Regions from separate parts of the Enterobacter cloacae complex sp. 385G4 genome, predicted to be linked through region 1. Evidence: predicted binding sites of a transcription regulator. Region 1 holds the regulator's gene; the other holds the start of a gene.
What was found. The regulator CRP, encoded in region 1, controls carbon source genes, mostly activating them, when cyclic AMP is high. The targets are predictions, from matches to a motif close to ATGTGANNNNNNTCACAT.
Positions count from the first base shown of each region.

Region 1 (3,844 bases):
CCAGCATGCCCGCCAGGGTATAGCCCTCGGGCACGTGAAAATGCAGCGTCACGCCCGCAATAATCAGCCCCGCCATCGTGCCGCCTGCCCGGTGCAGAATGCGCACCCGCGTGGCGCCATAGCCGTTCTGGGTAACAAACAGCACGGTCATTAAGATCCAGTACGGTTTCGGCAGGTGGAGCGCCATGCCCATCAGGCTGGCGATACTGAGCATGACGCTAATCCTTGCAGCGTTGCGCAGAGCGGAAGATTTCAGAGACAGGTAGCTTCTCAGCGCCGGCAGCAGCGGCAGACGTTTCTGTTTATCCGCCATCAGGTCACGGGAATAAAGCGGGCGCTGGGTGCGCAGCACACGGGCGATGCGGCTGAAGTGCCAGGCGGCAAACTGGCCGACCGGGTTATCCGGGTGCTGACGGGCGATTTTCTCCAGCGCGCCGAGCTGTTTGTCCATGTTAAAGCGCGTGGGGTAGCGGTGGTAGAGAATATCATCGGCCAGCACCCGCAGGCGCGCGGAGACGGTTTGTGCGTTCCAGCGGATCACCGCTTCGGCATGGCTGCGCTCAACCAGCTTTTGCACCTCCTGCGGGTGGTGAAGGCTAACGGAGATATGCTCCTGAAGATCCAGCCCCACCTGAAAGGTGCGCAACAGCCGTTTATATTCGTGGTTCTTGTTGGCGGCGAGCATATGCAGCTGCTGATAGCACTGGCTTATCAGGTCTACCACCTTTTGCTGGCGCGTCAGCAGCGGCGGTAAGGATTTTTCCGGATCCGTATGCTGGGTGAGCAGGGTGTATTTGGCTTCACAGTAATCCGCAAGCTGCACGTAGAGCAGGCTCAGAGATTCGCGCAGCGGCTGCTCCCGCCACAGCCAGAACCAGAACCAGTTAAACAGCCCGTACCACAGCGTGCCGAGGGCGTAGATCAGCAGCGGCTCCCACACAGGCATATTACCGGCGAGGCTCAGGGTGAAGATGGCCGCAATGAGTGACGCGGGAAGCAGACGGGCATGGAGCGAGCTGATTTCGGCGGTGACGCCGAGGGTCATCGCCAGCACGGTCAGGATCAGCGGCAGGGGAATATCACGAGCCAGCAGAAGCTGCACCGCGAGGCTACAGCCAGCAAACAGCGAGCCGCCAATTATCAGACGTTTGAAAAAGCGTTTATGGGGCGTGTCCAGACCGGCAATGTTGCAGCAGGCGGGGACGAGAGAAAACAGCAGGCCCTGCTGAAGATGTCCCAGGATCAGGCCCACGGCCACGGGAAGACACAGCACCAGCGTTTGTCGTAGTGCGTAGTTAACTTCCGGGTGATAGATCAGCCTGCGCCACATGGGGAAAAGAGACAAAAACGGCGTGACACCTCGCGATGGCACGCCGTTTAGGCAGGATTAACGGGTTCCGTAAACCACGATGGTTTTACCGTGGGCGGAGATCAGGTTTTGATCTTCCAGCATTTTCAGAATACGGCCCACCGTTTCGCGGGAGCAACCGACGATCTGACCGATTTCCTGACGGGTAATTTTAATTTGCATGCCGTCCGGGTGGGTCATCGCGTCTGGCTGTTTCGCCAGGTTCAGCAGAGTCTGCGCAATACGGCCAGTCACGTCCAGGAAGGCGAGGTTACCCACTTTCTCTGACGTCACCTGCAGACGGCGCGCCATCTGGGAAGAAAGACGCATCAGGATGTCAGGGTTAACCTGAATCAGCTGACGGAATTTCTTATAAGAAATTTCAGCCACTTCACATGCTGTCTTTGCACGAACCCAGGCGCTACGTTCCTGGCCTTCTTCAAACAGGCCCAGTTCACCGATAAAATCGCCCTGGTTCAGATAGGAAAGGATCATCTCTTTGCCTTCCTCATCTTTGATCAGCACTGCCACCGAGCCTTTGACGATGTAATACAACGTTTCCGCTTTTTCACCCTGGTGAATCAGCGTGCTCTTCGATGGGTACTTATGAATGTGGCAATGAGACAAGAACCATTCGAGAGTCGGGTCTGTTTGCGGTTTGCCAAGCACCATGCGCTGTTATCCTCTGTTATAAGCTGTCACCAGAGTCATCAGATGCATCCGGACTCTGGGGTTGCAATCGAATTCTTACCCATACCCTGGGAAGTCGGCTGTCGTAACGTTTCGCAGCCAGTAAAGTTTGATGTCCTCTGCATACATGTGTAACGTCAATGTATTACTGTAGCATCCTGAGTGTTTTAGCATAGCTTTTGCCGCGTGTCTCCTGGTGTCTCGCTTCAGCATGATGCAGGTCGCCTTCCATTGCGAGAAATGTAACGCACGCGTAATCTGTCACCAAAAATGCAACGTTGGAGTTAATGAATATGCAAGCGCGCGTGAAGTGGGTTGAAGGTTTAACGTTCCTGGGCGAGTCCGCATCAGGACACCAGATTTTGATGGATGGTAACTCCGGCGATAAAGCTCCAAGCCCAATGGAAATGGTGCTGATGGCGGCAGGCGGATGCAGCGCGATCGACGTGGTGTCGATTCTGCAAAAAGGTCGTCATGACGTGACGGATTGTGAGGTCAAACTCACGTCAGAACGCCGCGAAGAGGCGCCACGCCTGTTCACCCACATTAATCTGCACTTTGTTGTCACCGGGAAAGAACTGAAAGACGCGGCGGTCTCACGCGCGGTGGATCTCTCTGCGGAGAAATACTGCTCTGTGGCGTTAATGCTGGAGAAAGCGGTAAAAATCACCCATTCGTATGAAGTGATCGAGGCTTAATTATTGGGGCATCGTGCGTGTTGATGCCCTCACCCTAACCCTCTCCCACGGGGAGAGGGAACATGTTCACGCGATCTGCTTCCCTTCCATCAGTCGCTCCACCAGCGGCGTCATGATCAGCTCCATTGCAAGCCCCATTTTTCCACCGGGAACCACTAACGTATTCATGTGGGAAATAAACGAGCCCTGCAGCATCGCCAGCAGCCAGGGGTAATCAATGCCTTCAAGATTGCGGAAGTGGATCACCACAAAGCTCTCATCCAGCGACGGGATGCTTTTCGCCGCGAACGGATTGGAAGTGTCCACCGTCGGCACGCGCTGGAAGTTAATGTGCGTGCGGGAGAACTGCGGCGTGAGATAATTGATGTAATCTTCCATGGAGCGCACCACCGAGTCCATTACCGCCTCGCGCGAATGGCCGCGCTCGCTCATGTCGCGCGTCAGCTTCTGGATCCACTCAAGGTTAACAATTGGCACCACCCCCACCAGCAAATCCACGTGGCGCGCCACGTCGTGCTGAGGCGTCACAACGCCGCCGTGTAGCCCTTCGTAAAACAGCACGTCGGTCGGTTCCGGCAGCGGCTGCCAGGGCGTGAACGTGCCGGGGACCTGGTTCCAGGGTACGGCTTCGTCGTAGGTGTGCAGATACTTACGGGACTGCCCGGTACCGCTCTGACCGTATTCGCGGAAGGTTTGCTCCAGCAGGCCGAAATCATTGGCTTCCGGGCCAAAGTAGCTGATGTGTTTACCCAAATCGCGTGCCTTGCGGATCGCCATGTCCATCTCAGGCCGCGTATAGCGGTGAAAGCTGTCGCCTTCGACCTCCGCCGAACGGAGATTCAGCTGGGCGAAAATCTTGCGAAAAGCGAGGCTGGTGGTGGTGGTTCCCGCACCACTCGACCCCGTAACGGCAATAATGGGATGTCTGGCAGACATAGCAACTCCCTGACGGAAAAGGTTGGAAGATCAGCCGTGAAACGCGTTGCGGGGCATGATATTGACCGTCTCATGCAGTTCTGACCACACCAGCACCACGTCGCCGCTTTTCAGCTGGCGTTTTACATCGTTGACCTTTTGCTCAAGCGAACGCTCATGTTCACCATAATCG
Region 1 covers NZ_JBXWDD010000015.1:21,560-25,403, reverse strand. The annotation lists gene AC2FAJ_RS22145 (YccS/YhfK family putative transporter) at 1-1,330, opposite strand, end outside; gene crp (cAMP-activated global transcriptional regulator CRP) at 1,388-2,020, opposite strand; gene AC2FAJ_RS22135 (OsmC family protein) at 2,332-2,736, shown strand; gene AC2FAJ_RS22130 (phosphoribulokinase) at 2,803-3,672, opposite strand; gene AC2FAJ_RS22125 (YheU family protein) at 3,703-3,844, opposite strand, start outside.

Region 2 (3,844 bases), on a different contig from region 1:
CGGTGGCATGGGCGCGGCCCAGCACGTCGCGTGCAAAACGCTCGCTTGCCAACAGCTGCACGTTTGCCAGGGTTTGCGCGGCAAAGGCTTCGTGCATATCAATCAGGGTTATATCCGCCAGGGTTAGCCCTGCACGATCCAGCGCCAGCGGCGTGGACCACGCCGGACCTAACAGCATGTCCTGCCAGACATCAATGGCGGTAAAGGCATAGCTGCGCAAATAGCCCAGCGGCGTGATGCCCAGCTCTTTTGCACGCGACTCCGTCATCAGGATCACCGCAGCAGCACCATCGGTCAGCGGCGTACTGTTGGCCGCCGTCACGGTGCCGTGCTTGCGGTCAAACGCCGGGCGCAGTTTGGCGTAATCCGCCAGCGTCGAGGTGCCACGAATATTGTTGTCTTCAGTAAGAGGCTCTCGATAGGGAGGCGTGTAGGCGGTCATGACCTCGTCGGTGAGTTTGCCCTCCGACCAGGCTTTCGCTGCCAGCTGATGCGAGCGATGCGCCAGCGCATCCTGCTGCTCGCGGGTGATGCCGTAGGTTTTGGCCATCTGCTCGGCGGTATCGCCCATTCGCAGGCCAGTCGAGTATTCCGCGACGGCAGGTGGCACGGGCATGAGATCGCGCAGGCGTAAACGCGAGAAGAGTTTGAGCTTCGCACCGGTGGTGCGGGCTTTATTGGCATCCACCAGAATGCGGGCCAGCTTTTTACTGACGCCAATCGGCAGTACGGAGGAAGAATCGGCGCCACCTGCGATCCCGGCGCGAATGGTGCCCGCCATCAGACTTTCCGCCACGTTTGCTACCGCCTGGAAGCTGGTCGCGCACGCGCGGCTGACGCTGTAGGCATCGGTATGAACGTTCATGCCGGTACCGAGAACAATCTCCCGCGCAATGTTAGGGGCTTCAGGCATCTGTACCACCTGGCCGAAGACCAGTTGTTCGATGACCTCAGGCGGAATTTCGCTGCGAGCCAGCATCTCCCCCACTACCATTTTCCCCAGATCGACAGCCGGTATACCGTGAAACGCCGTCGCCTGACGTGCAAACGGCGTACGCAGACCGCTGACAATGGCAATGCGGTCACCTTGTCGGGTGATTAGCGGTAATGCCTGACTCATAACCTTCCCCTGTGAAAAATTTTACATGACTATAAAGTGGTCTGACCTGATAACAGTCTTAACCATTTTTTTACATTCAGCCAATCGGGGAAGCTTAAAAATGCGAGGTAAAACACAGAGAAAAAAAAGAAAATGCCCCTGCATGGCAGAGGCAATTGTGCGGTTTGTTGCCGGGTAGCGACGGTGCCTTACCCGGCCTACACGATCGTAGGCCCGTGCAAGCGAAGCGCCGCCGGGCAAAAAGAATTAACGCAGACCGAGCTGGAAAATCAGCGTTTCAGCTTCGCAGGCAAACACAAAGTCGATATCCAGCTTCACGCCGCCCTCCACTTCCGTGAAGGTAGATTTGATTTCACACGGATCGGACTCCACATCACGCGCGCGCTTGCTCAGCGCGGCCAGCGTTTCTTCGGCTTCGGCGCGGTTGGTGAACACACGACTGTAAGACGCGGTGCAATCGGTGTTGTCCATGATGGTGCCAACATCCATACAGCAGCAAACCGGGGTTTCATCAGCACTGCATTTACTCATAGCTCAATTTCCTCTGTATTCGCGCAGCGCGCGAGATAAACACGATGCTGATATTTTACGCCCCAGCGCTGGCTCTCTCCAGCCGTTAATGGCGCAAAATCGGATAAGTGACCGATATCACACTAAAAAATGATCTAAAACAAAAACCACCCTTTTGAGTGAGCCGCGATGGTCACAATTTTGCCAACCAGATCTCGTTTCAAGAAACATGTTTGAAAATATTAATAAACAAACTTGCAACATTCAGGCTGGTCGGACCTATACTCTGGCCACTGGTCTGATTTGTCTGTCATACCTCAGACCCTACACTTCGCGCTCCTGTTACGGTATGTAACAATTATTGAATAAAAATAACTCAATGAGGTTATGGTCATGAGCCAGAAAACCCTGTTCAACAAGACTGCGCTGGCAGTCGCAGTGGCAATCGTCTCTACTTCCGCCTGGTCAGCGGGCTTTCAGCTAAACGAATTTTCTTCCTCTGGCCTTGGCCGCGCGTATTCAGGGGAAGGTGCAATCGCTGATGATGCGGGTAACGCAAGCCGTAACCCTGCATTAATCATGATGTTCGATCGCCCGACCTTCTCTGCTGGTGCGGTGTATATCGATCCTGATGTCAACATTTCCGGCACGTCACCTTCTGGTGCGAGCCTGAAAGCAGATAACATTGCGCCAACGGCGTGGGTACCTAACCTGCACTTCGTTGCACCAATCAATGAACAATTTGGCTGGGGCGCATCCGTCACGTCTAACTATGGCCTTGCTACCGAGTTCAATAACAACTACCCGGCAGGCGAATACGGCGGTAAAACAGACCTGACAACGCTAAACCTGAACCTGAGCGGTGCTTATCGTCTGAACGACAGCTGGAGCTTCGGTCTGGGCTTTGATGCCGTCTACGCCGATGCAAAAATTGAGCGTTACGCCGGTGAACAAACGGCTCGCCTGCCGAAAAACAGCAACAAAATTGCCAGCCTGAAGGGCGATGAGTGGGGCTATGGCTGGAACGCCGGTATTCTGTACGAGTTGGACAAAAACAACCGCTGGGGCCTGACCTATCGTTCCGAAGTAAAAATTGACTTCGACGGCGATTACAAGAGCGGCATCCTGACGCCGGTCAACAGCCTGGTCCCTGGTGCGGGTACCACTATCCCGTGGGGGACTTCCGGTCAAACTGTCCCTGGCTCACTGTCACTGCATCTGCCAGAAATGTGGGAAGTCTCGGGTTACAACCGCGTAGCGCCACAGTGGGCTATTCACTATAGCCTGGCCTATACCAGCTGGAGCCAGTTCCAGGAGCTGAAAGCGACCGGCACCAACGGTCAAACGCTGTTCTATAAGGACGAGAGTTTCCACGACGCCTATCGCATTGCGTTGGGTACCACCTACTATATGGATGACAACTGGACATTCCGTACCGGTATCGCATTCGATGACAGCCCGGTACCGGCTGATAAGCGCTCCATCTCCATTCCGGATCAGGACCGCTTCTGGGTGAGTGCTGGTGCAACCTACGCGTTCAACGAGAATGCTTCTGTCGATGCGGGCGTATCTTATATGCATGGCCAGAAAGTGACCTTCAAGGAAGGCCCGTACGAATTTACCTCTGAAGGTAAAGCCTGGCTGTTCGGTACTAACTTCAACTACGCGTTCTAATCGCGCAGGGTTCAAAAAAGGTGAGCGTTGCTCACCTTTTTTGTTTATTCCGAATCAATATCTTTGAGTTCGTTTTCAATTGCCTTCGCGTTTGGATTATCTTCCGGCTTCAGCTTGCCGCCGTTGGCGATAAAGTCATGATTCTGGAAGTACGCTTCACGCACCATAATGTACGGATCGGACGACTGGCGCAGCAGACCGTCTGAATCAAGCAGTTGCGCACGGGTTTCAATCCCTTCCACCGTCCATTTACCCACCGACAGCGGCCAGGTCAGCCACGACAGAACCGGATACAGCGTATCGACCATATCGCCGCCATCATCACGCACGGTGAAGCTGCCATAGAACGGCAGATGGACGTAAGGGCCGTAACCGACACCATAATGCCCCAGCGTACTGCCGAAACGGTGCGGCTGTTCACGCTGCAGTTTCGGGTTTGCCATACCTGCAACATCGATGAAACCACCCATCCCCAGCAGGGAGTTCAGGAAGAAGCGCGTAAAGTGCACCATCCCCTGATACGGATCGCCCTGCAGGAAA
Region 2 covers NZ_JBXWDD010000001.1:1,601,820-1,605,663, forward strand. The annotation lists gene fadI (acetyl-CoA C-acyltransferase FadI) at 1-1,120, opposite strand, end outside; gene AC2FAJ_RS07775 (YfcZ/YiiS family protein) at 1,367-1,651, opposite strand; gene fadL (long-chain fatty acid transporter FadL) at 2,024-3,304, shown strand; gene mlaA (phospholipid-binding lipoprotein MlaA) at 3,349-3,844, opposite strand, start outside.
Region 2: AC2FAJ_RS07775 (YfcZ/YiiS family protein) is a predicted target of CRP. The motif match lies at 1,757-1,774, and genes of this name have one in related genera.